One region of the Roseococcus sp. YIM B11640 genome, then DNA from elsewhere that is predicted to be linked to it. Evidence: predicted binding sites of a transcription regulator. Region 1 holds the regulator's gene; each other region holds the start of a gene.
What was found. The regulator LexA, encoded in region 1, represses DNA repair genes until DNA is damaged. The targets are predictions, from matches to a motif close to TGTTCTANNTANGTTC.
Positions count from the first base shown of each region.

Region 2: the regulator LexA is predicted to act here: its motif matches at 3,062-3,077, upstream of uvrA (excinuclease ABC subunit UvrA).
Region 3: the regulator LexA is predicted to act here: its motif matches at 3,072-3,087, upstream of WJM96_RS18590 (ImuA family protein).

Region 1 is NZ_JBBJOZ010000004.1:167,107-173,589, forward strand. It holds gene WJM96_RS17225 (isocitrate lyase/PEP mutase family protein) at 1-779, shown strand, start outside; gene WJM96_RS17230 (N-formylglutamate amidohydrolase) at 815-1,681, shown strand; gene lexA (transcriptional repressor LexA) at 1,692-2,387, opposite strand; gene WJM96_RS17240 (SDR family oxidoreductase) at 2,559-3,428, shown strand; gene WJM96_RS17245 (alpha/beta hydrolase) at 3,381-4,166, opposite strand; gene WJM96_RS17250 (glycosyltransferase family 4 protein) at 4,190-5,296, shown strand; gene WJM96_RS17255 (glycosyltransferase family 9 protein) at 5,293-6,207, shown strand; gene WJM96_RS17260 (NYN domain-containing protein) at 6,189-6,483, opposite strand, start outside.
Region 2 is NZ_JBBJOZ010000006.1:82,681-89,163, forward strand. It holds gene WJM96_RS20480 (hypothetical protein) at 1-6, opposite strand, end outside; gene uvrA (excinuclease ABC subunit UvrA) at 140-3,037, opposite strand; gene ssb (single-stranded DNA-binding protein) at 3,181-3,693, shown strand; gene gyrA (DNA gyrase subunit A) at 3,906-6,483, shown strand, end outside.
Region 3 is NZ_JBBJOZ010000004.1:444,851-451,333, reverse strand. It holds gene WJM96_RS18610 (tripartite tricarboxylate transporter substrate binding protein) at 55-1,020, opposite strand; gene WJM96_RS18605 (LysR substrate-binding domain-containing protein) at 1,086-1,946, opposite strand; gene WJM96_RS18600 (DUF1127 domain-containing protein) at 2,078-2,302, shown strand; gene WJM96_RS18595 (S1 family peptidase) at 2,299-2,985, opposite strand; gene WJM96_RS18590 (ImuA family protein) at 3,152-3,874, shown strand; gene WJM96_RS18585 (hypothetical protein) at 3,874-5,223, shown strand; gene WJM96_RS18580 (error-prone DNA polymerase) at 5,220-6,483, shown strand, end outside.

The DNA.
Region 1 (6,483 bases):
ACGCAGGGCTAGCTACGCTCACGGAAATGGCCTCAAACGCGAAGGCGATTGCATCGGCAGTTCGGGTACCGGTCATCGCCGATGCCGACACCGGGCATGGCAACGCCATTAATACGATCCGCTGTGTCGAGGAGTTCATCCGCGCTGGGGTGGCCGGAATTCATTTGGAAGATCAGGTCGCCCCCAAACGCTGTGGGCATGTCGCTGGACGTGAGGTGATTGGGCGAGCCGAAGCGGTAGCGAAGGTTCATGCTGCTAGCGAGACGCGAAAAGCTTTGGATCCGAGCTTTGTTTTGATCGCTCGCACCGATGCCCGGGGTGCCCATGGAGGTTCGCTGGAGGAGGCCATCTGGCGCGCTAACGCATTTCTGAATGCAGGCGCTGATCTCGCCTTTGTCGAAGGGCCAGCCAGTGTCGAAGAAGTTCGACGGATCACCACGGAGGTCCAAGGGCCGATATTTTACAATATGACCGGCATTTCTCCTCGCCTTTCCGCCGAGCAGATGTCTGATCTTGGCATAAGACTGTGCATACTTCCCGGTGCATTGCTCCGTCAGTCGATCATGGCGATGGCTGATCTAGCTGCGGAACTCCGGTCGGAGGGACCGTTGGCTGAACTAAGAATGGATGAGCGCTTTCGCCGACACGCCCTCGGGAACCTGCATGATTTTGCGGGTTTCGGACAGATCCGTGCATTGGAGGCCCGGTACCTACCTGCCGAGACGCAGGCGAAATACGAGTCCGGCCTGGGCCACCTACCGAATGCAGCGGCGGAGTGACATTGGGCGCGGGCCATGGCCTACTCACATCGTTCATGGATGACCAAGCTACACACTCGATCCCTTATGATCTGATCCGCCCGCCGCGGCAGACCCTGCCGCTTGTCTTCGCTTCGCCGCACTCCGGCCGGGACTATCCGGGCGAATTCCTTGCGTCCACGCGCCTCGATTCAGTTTCGATCCGTCGGAGCGAGGACGCTTTCGTCGACGAGCTTTTCTCAGCAGCGCCGAGATTCGGCGCCCCACTCCTGGCTGCGCGGTTCCCGCGCGCTTGGTGCGATGCCAATCGCGAGCCCTGGGAACTCGACCCCGGGATGTTCGACACCCCGCTCCCCAGCTGGGTGAACAGCGCGAGCCCCCGCGTCGGGGCGGGCCTCGGAACCATTGCGCGCGTTGTCGCGACGGGTGAGGCCATCTATAGGCACCGGCTGTCCTTTTGGGAGGCGGAGCGCCGCGTTCGGTCCTGCTGGGAGCCGTATCATGCCGCGCTTTCGTCCCTGATAGCCGAAACGAAAGCAAACTTCGGGTTCTGCCTGCTCGTGGACTGCCATTCCATGCCGGCCCATCCCGCTCAAGCCCTGGATCCTCCTGATTTCGTGCTGGGTGACGTGCACGGGACGACCTGCGCGCCGCGCGTCACGCGATATTTTGAACTTGGCCTTCAGCGAGCCGGATATCGCGTGCGTCGGAACGACCCGTATGCGGGCGGGTACATCACTCGCCATTACGGCCGCCCCCGAGAGGGCGTGCATGTGATTCAAATGGAGATTGCTCGGCCGCTCTATATGGACGAGCAACGGATTCAAAAAAGCCACGGCTTTTCCAAGGTGCAGACGGATCTTACCGCTCTGCTTCGCGGTCTGGCTGAAGAGGACTGGATCGGCCTAACCGCAAGGTCGTAATACCGCCCCATCAATACGATCGAAGCAGGCCTACCAGTCGCCCCTGCACCTGGACGCGGTCCGGACCAAAAATGCGTATTTCATGGTTTCGGTTTGCGGGCTCGAGCGCGACGGAATTGCCCCGCCGACGCAGCCTCTTCAGGGTGACTTCGTTCGAGTCCACCAGGGCCACCACGATATCCCCATTCTCCGCCGCATCGCCGCGACGGATAACAACCGTGTCGCCATCCAGAATACCTGCCTCAATCATGGAATCGCCGGCCACTTCAAGGGCGTAGTGTTCGCCCCCAGCAAGCATATGCATGGGGACATCGACAGTTTGCCCTTGGTCGCGCAACGCCTCGATCGGACTGCCAGCGGCGATGCGGCCGAATAGGGGCAAACTGATCGAATTCGGCTTATCTGCTTTTGGCACGCGTCCAAAGCGGGCCTGAACGACATTCCGCGTAGCGGCTTCATCGGCCTCATGATCCTGACGCGGCGGTACGATGCTGCCCGGTAGCCTCACCACTTCCAAGGCACGGGCCCGGTGGGCGCGGCGGCGCAAAAATCCACGATCCTCGAGCGCAGTAATAAGGCGATGAATGCCGGATTTCGACTTCAAGTCGAGCGCCGCCTTCATTTCGTCGAAGGATGGTGAAAATCCTGTTTGTTCAAGGTGTTGATTTATGAACATAAGCAATTCATGCTGTTTGCGCGTGAGCATCGCCGTCAACCTTCTCCCAAATCCGGGAGGTTCGATTCCCCACAGATGGAGCGAACAAACCGGAAACGTCAGATTTGTTCTAGGAAGGTTCTCCGGAATCGGTCAACCCAATTCCGCGGACGTGCTCGGCTTGGCGTCGGTGGATCGGACGTGAGAAATGCAGGGGATCCGATGCGGGAGAACGTAACCCTATTGATCGCTGGCCTTGGCTTTTCGGGCTTCGCAATCGCCCGCCTTGCGGCCATGAGGGGCATCGAAGTTATTGGATCTTCGCGGAACTACGATAAGCGGAAAGTTCCTCCGAATGTTGAGTGGGCGAGTTTTGACGATCCCGCTCCCTACGCGCGCGCGACGCACCTTCTGGCCTCCGTGCCACCCGGTGAGGATGGCGACCCTGTGCTAAGCGTTCATGGTGCTTCGATCCGCTCCGGAAACCTGCGATGGATCGGGTATCTCTCGACCACGGGCGTTTATGGTGATCGCGCGGGGAAATGGGTGGATGAAGCGACGGAAACCCGACCCGGTCAGGAGCGAAGCCGGCGACGAGTTCTGGCCGAGCAACAGTGGAATGCGATAGCTGACCGGCGGCCACTCGACGTCTTCCGGACAGCCGGTATCTATGGTCCAGGAAGAAGTGCGTTTGATGAATTGCGCGCCGGCAGGGCACGCTCCATTCGTCGGCCTCATCATGCCTTCGGGCGAATTCACCGCGATGACATCGCCCGGGCGGTGTTGTCAGCCATGGCCCGCCTCGGGGCTCGGCGGCGGATCCTCCATCTGGTGGACGATGAGCCGGCCGAGCCACGCGATGTGACGCTTGAGGCGGCGAGGCTGCTCGGTATGGAGCCACCACCCGACATTCCCTTCGAGCAGGCTTGGCAAGGCATGAGTGAGATGGGGCGCAGCTTCTGGAGCGAAAATCGCCGCGTCAGCAACCGCATGACGAAGGCTGAGCTCTGCCTCGAATGGGCCTATCCCAGTTTTAGGGAGGGGCTACGTGCCATCCTCGCCGAGGAGCGCACCCAGGGTCCGGCCGAGTAGTGCCAGGTTCTCGGGCGTTGAGAGGCGATGATCCCCATCCTTCACGAGGGTGACTTCTACATCACGCCCTTCGAGCCGATCCGCGATACGGAGGCTGTACTCCCAAGGGACGTCAGGATCCGCTTGACCATGAAGGAGCCTTACCGGAGCGTGAATCGCGATGGGTGCCCCGAGCAGCAGGTGCGATCTCCCATCTTCGATCAGCGCACGAGTAATGGGATAGGGAGGGCCATAGGCGCTTGGACGCAGCCATTGACCCCTTTCCATGATCTCCTCACGGATGGCGGGCGGAAAACTTGCCCACATTAGTTCCTCGGTAAAATCGGGTGCGGGTGCGAGGCCGATGAGCCCCGCAACTCTTTCCGGATGCCGCAGCGCCAGCAGCAGCGAGATCCAACCTCCCATGGACGAGCCGACCAGAATTTGCGGCCCTTGGGTGAGCTGTGTCAGCGCGAGCTCGGCGTCGGCCAGCCACGAACCTATGGTGCCGTCCTCGAAACGTCCGCCCGAGGCTCCGTGGCCGCTATAGTCGAACCGCAGATAGGCGCGCCCCCGCTTGCTGCACCATTCAGCGAGGAAGCTGGCCTTGCTTCCGGTCATGTCGCTATTAAAGCCGCCGAGAAAGACGACACCTATCCCCGTTCCATCAATCTGGCGATAAGCGAGCGGCCTCTCGCCCAGGGTGTTCTGACGCTCCTGCATGACGCCGGCATGGCATGGCAGGTTGCCCTCGTCCATGGGCGGGGATAGCAACGCGTCCGATGCCACCGCCACCTGCCATTCTTCAGGTTCTCCCCGAGCTGGATTCCGGCGGGGTCGAGCGCGGGACCTTGGAGATCGCCGAAGCGATACGGGACGCGGGCTTTCGATCGATTGTGGCGTCCGCTGGCGGGCGGCTCGTTCCCGAATTGGAGGCGCTGAACTGCCGTCATATCGCCCTGCCGCTTCGATCCAAGTCGCCCTGGCGGATCTGGCGCAATGCCCGGAGGCTGCGTCGGATCATCGAGGATGAGGGGGTTCGGATCGTTCATGCGCGGTCGCGGGCGCCGGCGTGGTCGGCCTGGTTCGCGGCCCGGCGTGCCGGCGTGCGATTTGTCACGACCTATCACGGAACCTATGGCGAGGGCTGGCCCGGCAAGCGGCTCTATAATTCCGTGATGGCCCGGGGCGATCGCGTGATCGCGATCAGCCAGCACATCGCCGCCCATATCCGCCGGATCTATGGCGAGCGGGCCATCCGCGTGATCCTTCGGGGCGTCGATCCGCGGCGCTTCGATCCGGCCCTGGTGTCGTTGGAGCGTGTGACCGCTCTGAGAAGTGGCTGGGCGATCGGGCAGCAGCCCGTTGTCCTCCTTCCCGCACGGATGACCAGGTGGAAGGGGCATGCCGTACTTCTTAAGGCGCTGCCGAGGTTGCCTGGCGTCACTGCCGTGCTGGCCGGCGACTTGAAGGGCCGTGAGGCCTATGCCGCCGAGTTGCAGGCTTTGGCCGTGCACCTAGGTGTTGCCGACCGGGTGGTTTTCGCCGGCCACGTCGTCGACGTGCCGGCGGCGATGCTGGCGGCCGATGTGGTGATTCACACCAGCATCGAGCCCGAGGCTTTCGGACGAACGGTCATCGAGGCGCAGGCCATGGCCCGCCCGGTGATCGCGGCGAATCTCGGCGGTCCGCGCGAGACGGTGCAGGAGGGCATCACCGGCTGGCTTGTGCCCCCGGACCATCCCGACGAACTCGCTGCGGCTATTTCGGAGGTTCTGGCTCTTTCACCGGAGCGACGCCGCGAGATCGGAGAGGCCGCGCGGCGGCAGGTTCCGACGATGCAGGCCATGCAGGCCGCCACGGTGGCCGTCTATCGGGAATTGCTATGACTAGGGCGCCCGAGCGGATCCTGGTTATCAAGTTGGCTGCACTCGGTGATTTTGTGCAGGCATTTCGGCCATTTGCGGCAATACGGGCGCATCACCCTGCAGCCGAAATCACTCTGCTGACAACGCCGCCCTTTGCTGGCTTGGCAAAGGCGAGCCCCTGGTTCGACCACGTCTGGTCGGACGGCAGACCTTCATGGCTGGATCCGCGGGGTCTTTGGGGATTGGCAAGGCGGTTGCGGCACGCGGCGTTCGCGCGCGTCTACGATCTGCAGACGTCGCGACGTTCTTCCCGTTACCGGTTCTTTGTGGGGGCCGGAGCCGAGTGGTCCGGCATCGCGCGGGGGGCCTCTCATCCCGATGCCGATCCGTTACGCGATCAGTTGCACACGGTCGAACGGCAGGAAGGCCAACTGCGGGCGGCCGGAATCACTTCCTTTCCCGAGCCTGACCTCGCCTGGCTCGATGCCGATCTCCAGAGCCTGAATTTGCCGGCAGAATTCGCGCTAATCCTGCCGGGGGCATCGCCGTTGCGACCAGGCAAGCGGTGGCCGGCTGAGCGCTTCGGTGAATTGGCCGCGCGGATTCCCCTCCCTGCTGTTATCTGCGGGGTATCTTCCGAGAAGACGCTCGCGGAGCAGATTCAGGCCCGGTCCCCCCGCGCGATCGATCTGACCGGGCGGACAAGCCTGCTTCAGCTTGGGGCCATTGCCCGCAGGGCGCGTTGGGCGATCGGCAACGACAGCGGGCCAACACATCTGGCCGCTGCGGCAGGATGTCCGACGCTCGCAATCTTCGGCGGGGAGAGCGATCCAAAGCTTTGTGCCCCGCGTGGAGCCCATGCCCGTTTCTTACGGCATATTCCGATTGGAGAACTCTCCGTCGATGAGGTCCTTCAGGCACTCGGGGATTGATCGGCCCACTCAGGCCGCAGCACATGGCCACCGCCCGGACCGTCACGGCGAATGAAGCCGCCCGCCGCGGTCAGTAGCCCGTCGAGTGAGCCGTATCCGGCGAAGTCGCTACCGCGCAATGTCTGCCCTGTGCGGTTCCGTACCACCTGGCCGAGATGTGGGACATGCACCGGGTCTTGGGCTTCGGACATGATGTCTCGCACCACGCCTAGCACGTCTGCTCGACCCTCGGCCCCAAAGGAAGCGCCAGGCTGCGGCGCTGGCACCCAGCCTAGC
Region 2 (6,483 bases), on a different contig from region 1:
ACGCATGATGATTCTCCTCTTGCAGGTGCCGGCTCGGTGAACGTCGGCCCTGGCGGAGAGATCACGGCTCCCTTTTCGCATGGGTTCAACATGGAACCCGCGCGGCGCGGACGCGGCGTCAATTCAGCGGAAAAAGAGACTACTTCCGCTTGCCCTTCTTCACCGCGACCTTGGCGTGTCGCTCCAGGATGGGCTTCAGGAAACGTCCCGTGTGGCTCGCCGGATTCTCCACGATCTCCTCCGGCGTGCCGGCGGCCACGATCCGCCCGCCTCCCTCGCCGCCCTCGGGGCCGAGGTCGAGCACGTAGTCGGCGGTCTTGATGACCTCGAGATTGTGTTCGATCACCAGGACCGTGTTGCCCTGCTCGACCAGCGTGTGCAGCACCTCCAGCAGCTTGCGGACATCCTCGAAATGCAGGCCCGTGGTGGGCTCGTCCAGGATGTAGAGCGTGCGGCCGGTCGCGCGGCGCGACAGCTCCTTCGCCAGCTTGATGCGCTGGGCCTCGCCGCCCGAGAGCGTGGTCGCCTGCTGGCCGAGATGGATGTAGCCGAGCCCCACCTCCTCCAGCATCTTCAGCTTCTCGTGGATGGAGGGCACGGCGGAGAAGAACTCGCGCCCCTCGGTCACCGTCATGTCCAGCACGTCGGCGATGGACTTGCCGCGGAACTTCACCTCCAGCGTCTCGCGGTTGTAGCGCTTGCCCTTGCAGGTGTCGCAGGTGACGTAGACGTCCGGCAGGAAGTGCATCTCGATCTTGATGACGCCGTCGCCCTGGCAGGCCTCGCAGCGGCCGCCCTTCACGTTGAAGCTGAAGCGGCCCGGCTTGTACCCGCGCGAGCGGCTGTCCGGCAGCTCCGCGAACCAGTCGCGGATCGGCGCGAAGAGGCCGGTATAGGTGGCGGGGTTGGAGCGCGGCGTGCGGCCGATGGGCGACTGGTCGATGTCGATGACCTTGTCGATCAGCTCCATCCCCTCGATGCGCTGGTGCGGTGCGGGCACGACGGAGGCGCCCATCAGCTTGCGGCTGAGCCCGTTGTACAGCGTCTCGATCACCAGCGTGGACTTGCCGCCGCCCGAGACGCCCGCCACGGCGGTGAAGGTGCCCAGCGGGAATTCCGCCGTCACGTCCTTCAGGTTGTTCCCCGTGGCGCCCACGACGCGCAGCAGGCGCTTCCTGTCGAAGGCGCGGCGGGCCGCCGGCATCGGGATCTCGCGCCGGCCCGACAGGTAGGCGCCGGTCAGGCTGTTGGGGTCCGCCGCGACCTCCTCGGGCGTGCCCTGGGAGACGACGGTACCGCCCGCGGCGCCCGCCCCGGGGCCGATATCCACCAGCCAGTCGGCCGTGCGGATCGCATCCTCGTCATGCTCGACGACGATCACGGAATTGCCGAGGTCCCGCAGGCGCCGCAGCGTGCCGAGCAGGCGCTCGTTGTCGCGCTGGTGCAGGCCGATGGAGGGTTCGTCCAGCACGTAGAGCACGCCGGTCAGCCCGCTGCCGATCTGCGAGGCGAGGCGGATGCGCTGGCTCTCGCCGCCCGAGAGGGTGGCGGAGGAACGCGCCAGCGAGAGGTAGTCCAGCCCGACATCCACCAGGAACTGCAGCCGGTCCTCGATCTCGCGCAGGATGCGGCGCGCGATCTCCTGCCGCTGCGGCGTGAGCGTGGGCATGACGCCGGCGAACCATTCGCGCGCGCGGCGGATGGACAGGGCGGAGGCCTCGCCGATGTGGCAACCCGCGACCTTCACGGCCAGCGCCTGGGGCTTGAGGCGGAAGCCGTTGCAGGCGTGGCAGGGCTTGTCGGCCTGGTAGCGCGCCATGTCCTCGCGCACCCAGGGATTGTCGCTCTCGCGGAAGCGGCGCTCGAGGTTGGCGATCACGCCCTCGAAGGGCTTCTGCACCTCGTAGGCGCGGAGGCCGTCCTTGTATTTCAGCGTCACCGGCTCCTTGCCCGTGCCATGGAGGATGGCGTCGCGCGCTTCCTCCGGCAGGTCGTCCCAGGGCTTGGTGAGGCTGATCTTCAGATGCGCGGCCAGCGAGGCCAGGGTCTGGTCGTAATAGGGCGTGCTGGCATTCCCGGCCCAGGGGACGATGGCGCCCTCCTTCAGGCTGAGATCCGGGTTCGGGATCACCAGGGCCGGGTCGAAGAAGCTCTCGGTGCCCAGACCGTCGCAGGTGGGGCAGGCGCCCTGGGGCGAGTTGAAGCTGAACAGCCGGGGCTCGATCTCCTCGATGGAGAAGCCCGAGACGGGGCAGGCGAACTTCTGGGAAAACACCGTGCGCTCGGCATTGTCGGCGTTCTCGGCATAGGCGATGCCGTCCGCGAGGCCGAGCGCGGTCTCGAAGCTGTCCGCCAGGCGCTGGGCCAGGCCCTCGCGCACCACCACGCGGTCCACCACCACCTCGATGTCGTGCTTCAGCTTCTTGTCGAGCTTGGGCGCGTCCGCGATCTGCATCAGCGTGCCGTTGATCTTCACGCGCTCGAAGCCGCGGCGCTGGTATTCGGCGAGCTCCTTGCGGTACTCGCCCTTCTTGCCGCGGATCACGGGGGCCAGGATCAGCAGCCGCGTGCCCTCGGGCATGGCCATGACCCGGTCCACCATCTGGCTGACCGTCTGCGCCTCGATCGGCAGGCCCGTCGCGGGCGAGTAGGGGACGCCGACCCGCGCCCAGAGCAGGCGCATGTAGTCGTGGATCTCGGTGACCGTGCCGACGGTCGAGCGCGGGTTGTGGCTGGTGGTCTTCTGCTCGATGGAGATGGCCGGGGAGAGGCCCTCGATGCTGTCCACGTCTGGCTTCTGCATGAGCTGCAGGAACTGCCGGGCATAGGCGCTGAGGCTTTCCACGTAGCGGCGCTGGCCCTCGGCATAGATGGTGTCGAAGGCGAGCGACGACTTGCCGGAGCCCGAAAGCCCCGTCAGCACCACAAGCTTGCCGCGCGGCAGGTCGAGGTCGAGGGATTTCAGATTGTGCTGCCGGGCACCTCGGATGCGGATGAGATCCCCTTTCACGACAGGATCGGCAACATCACGCGGCATGTGAAACGGACTCCGGGGGGCTGATGTTCACAATACGTTCCTGGCACCATATATAGGTTGGTGCAAGGCGCAAAAGACGCGGGGCTGGCCCGCCCGCCGGTGAGCGGGTAGGTTCCGCGGCCGATTTGAAGGAGGCGCGGCCCATGGCCGGAGTGAATAAAGTGATCATCCTCGGGCGCCTCGGCAAGGACCCGGAGGTTCGGAACTTCCAGAATGGCGGGAAGGTCGTGAACCTGCGCCTGGCGACCTCCGAGCGCTTCAAGGACCGCGAGGGCAACCAGCAGGAGCGCACCGAGTGGCACTCCGTGGCGATCTTCAACGAGAAGCTGGGCGAGATCGCCGAGCGCTACCTGAAGAAGGGCAGCGAGGTCTACGTCGAAGGCCAGCTCGAGACCCGCAAGTGGCAGGACCAGTCGGGGCAGGAGCGCTACACGACCGAGATCGTGCTGCGCCAGTTCCGGGGCGAGCTCGCGCTGGTCGGCGGCCGGTCCTCGGGCGGCGGCGATTCGGGCGAGGAGCGCGAATATGGCGGCGGCGGCGGCCGGTCCTCCTCCTATGGCGAGCGCAGCTCGGCCCCCGCGCGCGGCGGCGCCCCCCGCTCCGGCGGCTGGGATTCGGGGAAGAAGGCCGACATGGATGACGACATCCCCTTCTGAACCGTCCGATCTGGCCGGAAAGGGCAGAATCAGCTAGTTTCAGCACGCCCGGGAAGCACCCCTTCCGGGCATTCGCATGATCGGAGGCACAGGGGGCCCCACCCCTTGTCGGGAGCGCCCCCGGGCGCCCCCCTCCCAACCAGGACCACCCCGCTTTGGCCGAAGACGAAATCAAGCCGCAGGACGTCGCCCCCGTCGCGCTCGAGGAGGAGATGCGCCGCTCCTACCTCGACTACGCGATGTCGGTCATCGTCAGCCGCGCGCTGCCGGATGTGCGCGATGGGCTGAAGCCGGTGCACCGGCGCATCCTCTTCGCGATGCACGAGGCGGGCTACACGGCCGACAAGCCGCACCGCAAATCGGCCCGTGTGGTCGGCGACGTGATGGGTAAGTACCACCCGCACGGCGATAGCGCGATCTACGACGCCATGGTCCGCATGGCGCAGCCCTTCTCCATGCGCGTGCCGCTGGTGGACGGGCAGGGCAATTTCGGCTCGATGGACGGCGACCCGCCGGCGGCCATGCGCTACACCGAGGTGCGCCTCGCCAAGTCCGCCACCGCGCTGCTCGAGGGCATCGACGAGGACACGGTCGACTTCGCGCCCAACTACGACGAGAGCGCCGAGGAGCCGCGCGTCCTGCCGGCCTCCTACCCGAACCTGCTGGTGAACGGCGCCGGCGGCATCGCCGTCGGCATGGCGACCAATATCCCGACCCACAACCCGACCGAGGTGATCGACGCCACGCTCAAGCTGGTGGCCGAGCCCGACACCTCGCTCTCCGACCTCATGGAGATCATCCCGGGGCCGGACTTCCCCACGGGCGGCATCATCCTGGGCCGCGCCGGCATCCGCTCCGCCTTCGAGACGGGCCGCGGCTCCATCCCGCTGCGGGCCGACTGCCAGATCGAGGACATGAAGGGCGGCCGCCAGGCCATCGTGGTCAGCGAGATCCCCTTCCAGGTCAACAAGGCGACGCTGATCGAGAAGATCGCGGAGCTCGTGCGCTCCAAGCTTATCGAGGGCATCAGCGACCTGCGCGACGAGAGCGACCGTTCCGGCCTGCGCGTCGTGATCGAGCTGAAGCGCGAGGCGGTGGCGGAGGTGGTGCTGAACCAGCTCTACCGGATGACGCAGCTGCAGATCAGCTTCCCGGTGAACTTCCTGGCCCTGAACGGCGGCAAGCCGCAGCAGATGGGGCTGAAGGACGCGCTGCTCGCCTTCATCGCCTTCCGCGAGGACGTGATCCTGCGCCGCTCGCGCCATCGCCTCTCCAAGGCGCGGGAGCGGGCCCACAACCTGATCGGCCTCGCCATCGCGGTGGCCAATATCGACGAGGTCATCCGCCTCATCCGCGAGAGCCCGGACGCCGCCGCCGCACGCGTGGCTCTGATGGCGCGCGACTGGCCGGCGGCCGATGTCGCGCCGCTCGTCGCGCTGGTGCAGGACGAGGGCAACGAGCTCTCGGCCGAGGGCACCATGCGCCTGACCGAGGCGCAGGCCCGCGGCATCCTGGAGCTGCGCCTGCAGCGCCTGACCGGCCTGGAGCGCGAGAAGATCAACGCCGAGCTGACCGAGCTGGGCGCCAAGATCACCGAGCTGCTGGAGATCCTGTCCAGCCACCCCCGCCGCATGGAGGTCATGACCGAGGAGCTGCTGGCCGTCCGCGCCACCCTGGCCTCGCCGCGCATGACGCGGATCGAGGACAGCCTGGCCGATATCGACGACGAGAGCCTGATCGCGCCGGCCTCCATGATCGTGACGCTGACGCGCGACGGCTACGTGAAGCGCACCGCGCTCGACGTCTTCCGCACGCAGAACCGGGGCGGGCGCGGCCGCAGCGCGGCCTCCACCCGCGCAGACGACGTGGTGGTGCGCAGCTTCGTGGCGCATACCCACCAATGGGTGCTGTTCTTCACCGATCGCGGCATCGTCTTCCGCGAGAAGGTCTGGCAGCTTCCCGAGGGCGGGACGGGCGGCAAGGGGCGCTCGCTGCGCCAGGTGCTGCAGCTGGCGGAGGGCGAGACCGTCACCGCCGTGCTGCCGCTGCCGCATGACGAGAGCCTGTGGGAGCACCTGCACCTCGTCTTCGCGACGACGCAGGGCAATGTCCGCCGCAACCGCCTCAGCGACTTCCGCAACGTCCGCTCCTCCGGCCTCATCGCCATGAAGCTGGACGAGGGGGATGCGCTGGTGGGCGTCGCCACCTGCCATGAGGGCGACGACGTGCTGCTGGCGACCCGCCAGGGCCGCGCCATCCGCTTCGTGGCCGATTCCGACACGCTGCGCGTCTTCGCGGGCCGCGATTCGACCGGCGTGCGCGGCATGCGCCTCGCGAACGGCGATTCGGTCATCGCGCTCTCGGTGCTGCGCCACATGGACGCGACGGTCGAGGAGCGTGCGGCCTATCTGAAGCACGCCGCCCAGAAGCGCCGCGCCGCTGGCGAGGATGCGGACGCCGCCTCCGCGCCGGAGGAGACGGACGAGCCCGTGGCCGAGGAGGTCACGCTCTCGCCCGAGCGCCTGGCCGAGATGGAGGCCGCCGAGCAGCTTATCCTCACGGTCACCGACCGGGGCTTCGGCAAGCGCAGCAGCGCCTACGAATACCGCGTGGCGGGGCGTGGCGGGCAGGGCATCGCGAACATCACGCTCAGCAAGCGCACGGGCGGCGCGGTGGTCGCGACCTTCACCGTGACGCAGGGCGACCACATCATGCTGATGACGGATGGCGGCCAGGCGATCCGCTTCCTCGCGGACCAGGTGCGCCAGACGGGCCGCACCTCGCAGGGCG
Region 3 (6,483 bases), 280 kb from region 1:
GTAAGGACGTTTGCGGCGACCTTTGCGGCAGGGAGCCCGCTTGGCAAGTCCGTATCAGCTTTCCGCGCGGATGTTGTTGGCGCGGATCACCTCGCCCCACTTCGCGATCTCGCCACGGATGAAGGCTTCCGTCTCGGCCGGGCTGCTGGCGACGATCTCCGCTCCCTGCTCCGCCATGCGGGCCTGGATCGGCGCCTCGCCCAACACTTGGCGCAACGCCTGCTGCATGCGCTCGTTGATCGCGGGCGGAATGCCGGCAGGGCCGACCATCACCCAGTAGGTCAGCGCCTCGAAGCCCGGGAAGCCCTGCGCGGCGAAGGGCTGCACGCCCGGCAGGAAGCGACTCGGCGCCGCGGAGGAGACGCCGAGCGGGATCAGCTTCCCCTCCCGGATGTGCTGCAGGATGATCACGATGTTCGACATGAACAGCGGCACGTGCCCGGCGAGCGCGTCCTGCAGGGCCGGTCCGCCACCGCGATAGGGCACGTGCACCAGCTTGAAGTCGCCGCGCTGCTGCAGCAGCACCGTCGAGACATGCGCGAGCGAGCCCACGCCCGTCGTCGCGTAGCTCAGCGTCTCCGGCGCCGCCTTCGCCGCGGCGATGAGCTGCGGCAGCGTGCGGAAGGGCGTCGAGGGATGCGCCGTCAGCGCATACGGACAAGTGCCGAGAACCGAGCAGAAGGTGAAGGCCTCCATCACCCGGTAAGGCAGGTTCATCAACGTTTCGTTGGACGCGAGCGTGTCGTTCGCCAGCAACCAAGTGTATCCGTCAGGCGCCGAGCGCGCGGTCTCGCTGGAGCCCACAGAGCCCGAAGCGCCCGCGCGATTGTCCACGATGATGGGCCGGCCCAGGATCTCCTGCAGGCGCGGCTGCACGATGCGAGCGACCGTGTCGTTCGACCCGCCGGGCGGATAGGGCACGATGATCCGGATCGGCCGGTCGGGCCATGCCTGTGCCAGCGCGGGCGCGGCAAGGGCGGGAACGGCAAGCAGCGAGCCGAGAGCGGTCCGGCGGTGCATCTGAGTTTCTTCCCTACTGGTCCGCGGCACCTCACCACGGCCTTGCCCGCAAGCTCAAGGGGCTGTCAGCGCGGCTCGGCGAAACCTTGGCGGATGGCCTCGGCCAGCGCCTCGCCGCCCGGCGAAAGCGGCATCTCGCCGGTCGCGAGCAGGATGCCCATGTCGCCCATCGGGGGCAGGCCATCCTCCTCGTCCAGCCAGACGAGTCCCGGCGGCAGGCGCGTGGGCGTCGAGATGGTGATGGCGAGGCCGGCCATGGCCACGGCGAAGCAGCCGGATTGCGTGGTGCTGTTGTAGGTGACCCTGACGCGCCGGCCGTTGCGGCCCAGCGCCTCCAGCGCCGCGCGCCGCCAGGTGCAGCCCGGATGCGCGGTGGCGAGCGGCAGCGGGTCGCGCTTGTGCAGCAGCCCGCCCTGCGGGCCGACCCAGCGCAGCGGGCCGCGCCAGACCTCGTCGCCCGAGCGGCCATGGCCCTCGGTCAGCAGCGCCATGTCGAGATGGCCGTGCGACAGGCGCTGCACCAGCTCCTCCGAGCTCATGCACAGCACGTCCACCTCCATGCCCGGATGCGTCTTGCCGAACCGGGCCAGGATGCCCGGCAGCCATTGCAGCGCGTAGTCGTCGGGCGTGCCGAGCCGCACCTGGCCGGTCAGCGGCGCGGCGCGGAAGGTGGCGATGATCTCCTCGTTGAGCGCGAGAAGCGTCCGCGCGCGCTCCAGCAGCCAGACGCCCTTGTAGGTGGGCTCGAGGCCGCGGGCTCCGCGGCGGAGCAGCGGCTCGCCCAGGACTTCCTCGAGGCGGCGCATCTGCATGGAGACGGCGGATTGCGTTCGCCCCACCCTTTCGGCCGTCCGGGTGACGCTCTCGCCCTCGGCGATGAGGACGAAGCTGCGGAGGAGCTCAGGGTCGAGACCGGCAGGGAGCATGGCCCATTCACTATCACGAAAACTGATGCGTGGGGTCAAGATTAGTCGTTGGAGTGATGATTCCAAGCCTGCGACTGTTCCCCCGGCTCCAGGAATGGCGCTGCACCCAGATCGAAAGAGGATCAGATCAAATGTCCGCCCGGCTCTTCCCCGCCTCCCCCGCTCTCGCGATCGAGCAGGTCCAGGTTCGTGGGTCCTTCTGGCTGGATCATCTCGCGAGCTTCTGGCGCGCCTATCAGACGCGCCAGCATCTCGCCGCGCTCGATGAGCACATGCTGCGAGATGTCGGGCTGACGCCGGGCCAGGCGCGACGCGAAGTCGATCGCAAACCCTGGGACATTCAACAGGGCTGTTAAGGCAGAGGCGGGGCGATCCGCCTCGCCTCCTCTATCGCCTCGCGTATGTCGAGGATGAAGACCTGGCGCCGGCCGCCATCCGCGAGCCCCGCCAGGTCGACTCCCGTGACCATCGCCAGCAGCTGGTCCTCGCCCCCTCCGGGCAGGGCGGTGGTGAGGCCGGTGACCCGGCCCTCCCGATCGACGACCGGCCCACCCGAGAATCCCATCAGGGCTCCGAGACGCGCGGTGAAGCCGGGGCCGAAGCGGCGCATCCGGACCCAGGGGCGCTCCACGCGGCCTGGCGCCAGCCCCCTGCCCAGCCCTTCCGGCCCCAGCGCCCAGACGGGATCCCCCGCCTCCGGAAAGTCGGGTGCGAGGTGGGCGGGGCGCAGAAAGCCCTCGGGCATCCGCAGCAGTGCCAGGTCCATCGCGGGCGACGACGCGACCAGCCACCCTTCTGTCTCGACCCCGTCGGCCGCCCGGCGTAGCAGGACCTGTCCGCCGGCCTGGCGCATCACATGCGCGTTGGTCAGGAGAAGCGTGCCTCCCACCGCGACGCCCGCGCCCACCGGTGCACCATGGGCGTGCAGGCTGGCCAGGCTCTCCCGGGCGACCCGGGCCGCCGGCGTGCCCGCCGCCTGCTCGACGGGCAGCGGCGCACAGGCGGCGAGAAGCGCCAGGAAGATCAGGAAAATGGGCATGGAAGCCTCCGTTCCGGGGAGCGGGAGGGAGGCTGACGCGGGTGGATGAAGGAATGCTTGCTTGACCGGAGGCGGTCCCCGGACTAGAACATAACAAGAACATTTTGTCCGCCAAGACATGACACTCCCCGACGACATCCCCCGGCAAGACCCCCCTCAGGATCCCATGGACAGAGCCGCCCTGCTGGCCGGTCTCCGGGCCCGAATCGCCCGGTTCGATCCGGGCCTCGCCAGCGGGGAAGGCCGCGCCACCCTCCCGCTGTCGCCCGAGTTGGACGCCCACCTGCCATGGAACGGCTTGCCGCTGGCCGGGATGCACGAGGTGCTGGCGGCCGATCCGGGTGCGGCCATGGGCTTCTCCGCCCTCATGCTGGCCCGCGCGCAGGCCGCCTTGCCCGGACGAACCATCCTCTGGATCGCCCCGGAGCCCGATGCCTATCCGCCCGGCCTCGCGCAGCTTGGCCTCTCGGCGGCCAGCCTCGTGCTGGTGCGCGCCGCCCGCCCGGCCGACGCGCTCTGGGCCGCCGAGGAGGGGCTGCGCTGCCCGGCCATCGCGGCGGCCCTGCTCTTCGGTGCCACCCCGGACCTCACCGCCGCGCGCCGCCTGCAATTGGCCGCCGAGACGGGGGGCGGGATCGGCCTGCTGCTGCGGCCGGACGACGAAAGCCCCGGCCCCACCGCCGCCCTCACCCGCTGGCGCATCTCGGCGCGCGCCGCCTCCAACGCGACGCCCCACCATCTGGGCGACCCGGCCTGGGAGATCGCGCTGCTGCGGGCCCGCGGCGGGCGGCCCGGCGCCTGGGCGGGTGAATGGGACGCGGCGCGCGGCACCCTCACCACCCTGGCTCCCGCCGAGGCCGGGACGGGGGCGAAGCGGAAGCGCGCCTGATGGGCAGCCGGCGCTTCGCCCGCACGCCCAGCCTGCCCCTCTTCGCGGACGGGCTGCCCTGCGCGGCACCGCCGCTGCCCGAGGCCGAATGCCAGGCCAAATCCGGCGATCGCCGCTTCCTGATGCTGCACGGAGAGGGATTGGCCGCCGAGCGCCCGGCCGTCTGGGCCCTGCGCTTCTCGCCGCTCGTCGGCATCTGGGGCGAGGAAGGGCTGCTCATAGAAACCACTGGCCTGCCCGAGCGCGAGCCCGATCTGCTGCGCCGCGTGCTGGCCGCCTTCTCCGCAGCGGGCGCCCCCGCGCGCGGCCTGCTGGGTGCCGCCCCGGCCGCCCTCGCCGCCTTTCTCCGCGCCGGAACGCGCCCGCAGGTGCTGGCGCCCCGGCAGGAGGCCGCCACCCTGCCCCGCCTGCCCGTCACCGCCCTCGCCCTGCCGCCGGAAATGATCACGGCCCTGCACCGCATGGGCCTACGCGACGTGGCAGCGCTGGAGGCGCAGCCGCGCGGCCCCCTCGCCCGCCGGTTCGGCCGCGCCATCGCCGAGGAACTGTCGGCCCTGCGCGGCCGCATCGCGCCTTTCACCCCCATCCGTCCGCCGCCCCGGCATCATCAGGCGCGCGAATACCTCTCACCCCTCTGCACCGCCCCGGCGCTGGAGCGGGCCATCGCCGCTCTCGCCGACCGGCTCTGCACGGGCCTCCTGGAATCCGGCGAGGGCGTGCGGGCGCTGCGCCTCACGGCCTTCCGGGGCGATGGCTCCTGGCAGGAGCTTCGCCAGGGCCTGGGCCAGGCGAGCCGCGACCCCGCGCATCTGCGCCGCCTGCTGGACCGCCGCGTGGAGGAGCTGCGCCCCGAGCTCGGCTTCGAGAAGCTGATCCTGGCCGCCGAGGTGGCGGAGGCGCTGAACGCCCGCCAGGCTGCCCTGCCCGGCGAGGAGGTACCGGCGGAGAGTTTGTCCGAAATGCTCGATCGCCTCGCGCAGCGGGTGCGAATCTGGCGGCTGGCCCCGCAGGAATCCCACTGGCCGGAGCGCGCGGCGGCACGCGCGGATGCCTTCGGGCCGGTCGGCGAGGCGCCCGCCGCGCCGCGCCCGCTGCGCCTGCTGCGCCGGCCCATCCCGGTAAAGGCCAGCGCCCTTCTCCCGGACGACCCGCCCTTCCAGGTCACGCTCGGCCAGCGCGTCGAGCGCGTGATCTCCGCCGAGGGGCCGGAGCGCATCGAGCCCGAATGGTGGCGCGCGCCGGAAGACCGGCCGCCGCGCGACTATTATCGCCTGCAGCTCGCCTCGGGCGCGCGCTGGTGGGTCTGCCGGCGTGGCGAGCGCTGGTTCATCCACGGGCACCTGCCATGAGCGTGATCCGCCTGCCCCAGGGGCCGCCGCGCCCGCCACGGGAACCGGCGCAACGCGCGGCGGTCTTCGGCGAGCTGGGCGCGCTGTCCAACTTCACCTTCCTCGAGGGCGCCTCGCACCCGCATGAGCTCGCGATGACGGCTGCGCTGCACGGGCATCGCGTGCTCGGCATCGCGGATCGCAACTCCGTGGCGGGGCTGGTCCGGGGCTGGGTGGCTTGTCAGGAGGCCGGGCTGCGCTTCCTCGCGGGCGTGCGGCTCTGCCTGACGGATGGCAGCGAATACCTCGCCTGGCCGACCGATCGCGCCGCCTGGGGCCGCCTCTGCCTTCTGCTCTCGACGGCGCGCATGGAGGCACCCAAAGGCGAATGCCCCATCACGCCCGAGCAGATGTACGCCGCCATGGAGGGCCAGGTGCTCGCGCGCATGGCACCCGCGATGCCCGACGCCGCCTTCGCCCAGCGCCATGCGCGCGAGGCGCGGATGCTGCGCGAACGCCTCGCGATGCCGCTGCTGCTCGCCGCGCAGACCCGCGCGCGCGGCGCCGACCGGCACTGGCTGGACCTGCTGTCGCAGGTGCCCGAGGCACGGCTGATCGCGGCCGGGGGCGTGCGTTACCACGTATCGGACCGCCGGCGGCTCGCGGATGTGCTGAGCGCCATCCGCCTCGGCTGCACGGTGGACGAGCTCGGCCTCGCCGCCGAGCCCAATGGGGAAGCGTGCCTCAAGCCCGAGATGGAGATGCGCCGCCTCTTCAGGGAACATGAGGAAGCGGTGGACCGCGTGGCCGAGGTGGTGGCGGCGTGCCGCTTCGACATGAAGCAGCTTCACTACGAATATCCGGAGGAGATCCTCGACCCCGGCCGGACGCCGCAGGAGACGCTGGAGGCGCGCGTCCGCGAAGCCGCGCCGCGAATGTGGCCCGGCGGCGTGCCGGAGCGTGTGCAGGCGCAGCTCGACAAGGAGCTCGCGGTCATCGGGAAGCTGAAATACGCGTCCTACTTCCTGACGGTCAGCGAGATCGTTCGCTACGCCAGAAGCAAGGATATCCTTTGCCAGGGCCGTGGTTCGGCCGCGAATTCCGCGGTCTGCTATGCGCTCGGCGTCACCTCCCTCAATCCCGATACCTACCAGCTCCTCTTCGAGCGCTTCATCAGCGAGGAGCGTGGCGAGCCGCCCGATATCGACGTGGATTTCGAGCATGAGCGGCGCGAGGAGGTGATCCAGCACATCTACCAGCATTACGGCCGCCACCGCGCCG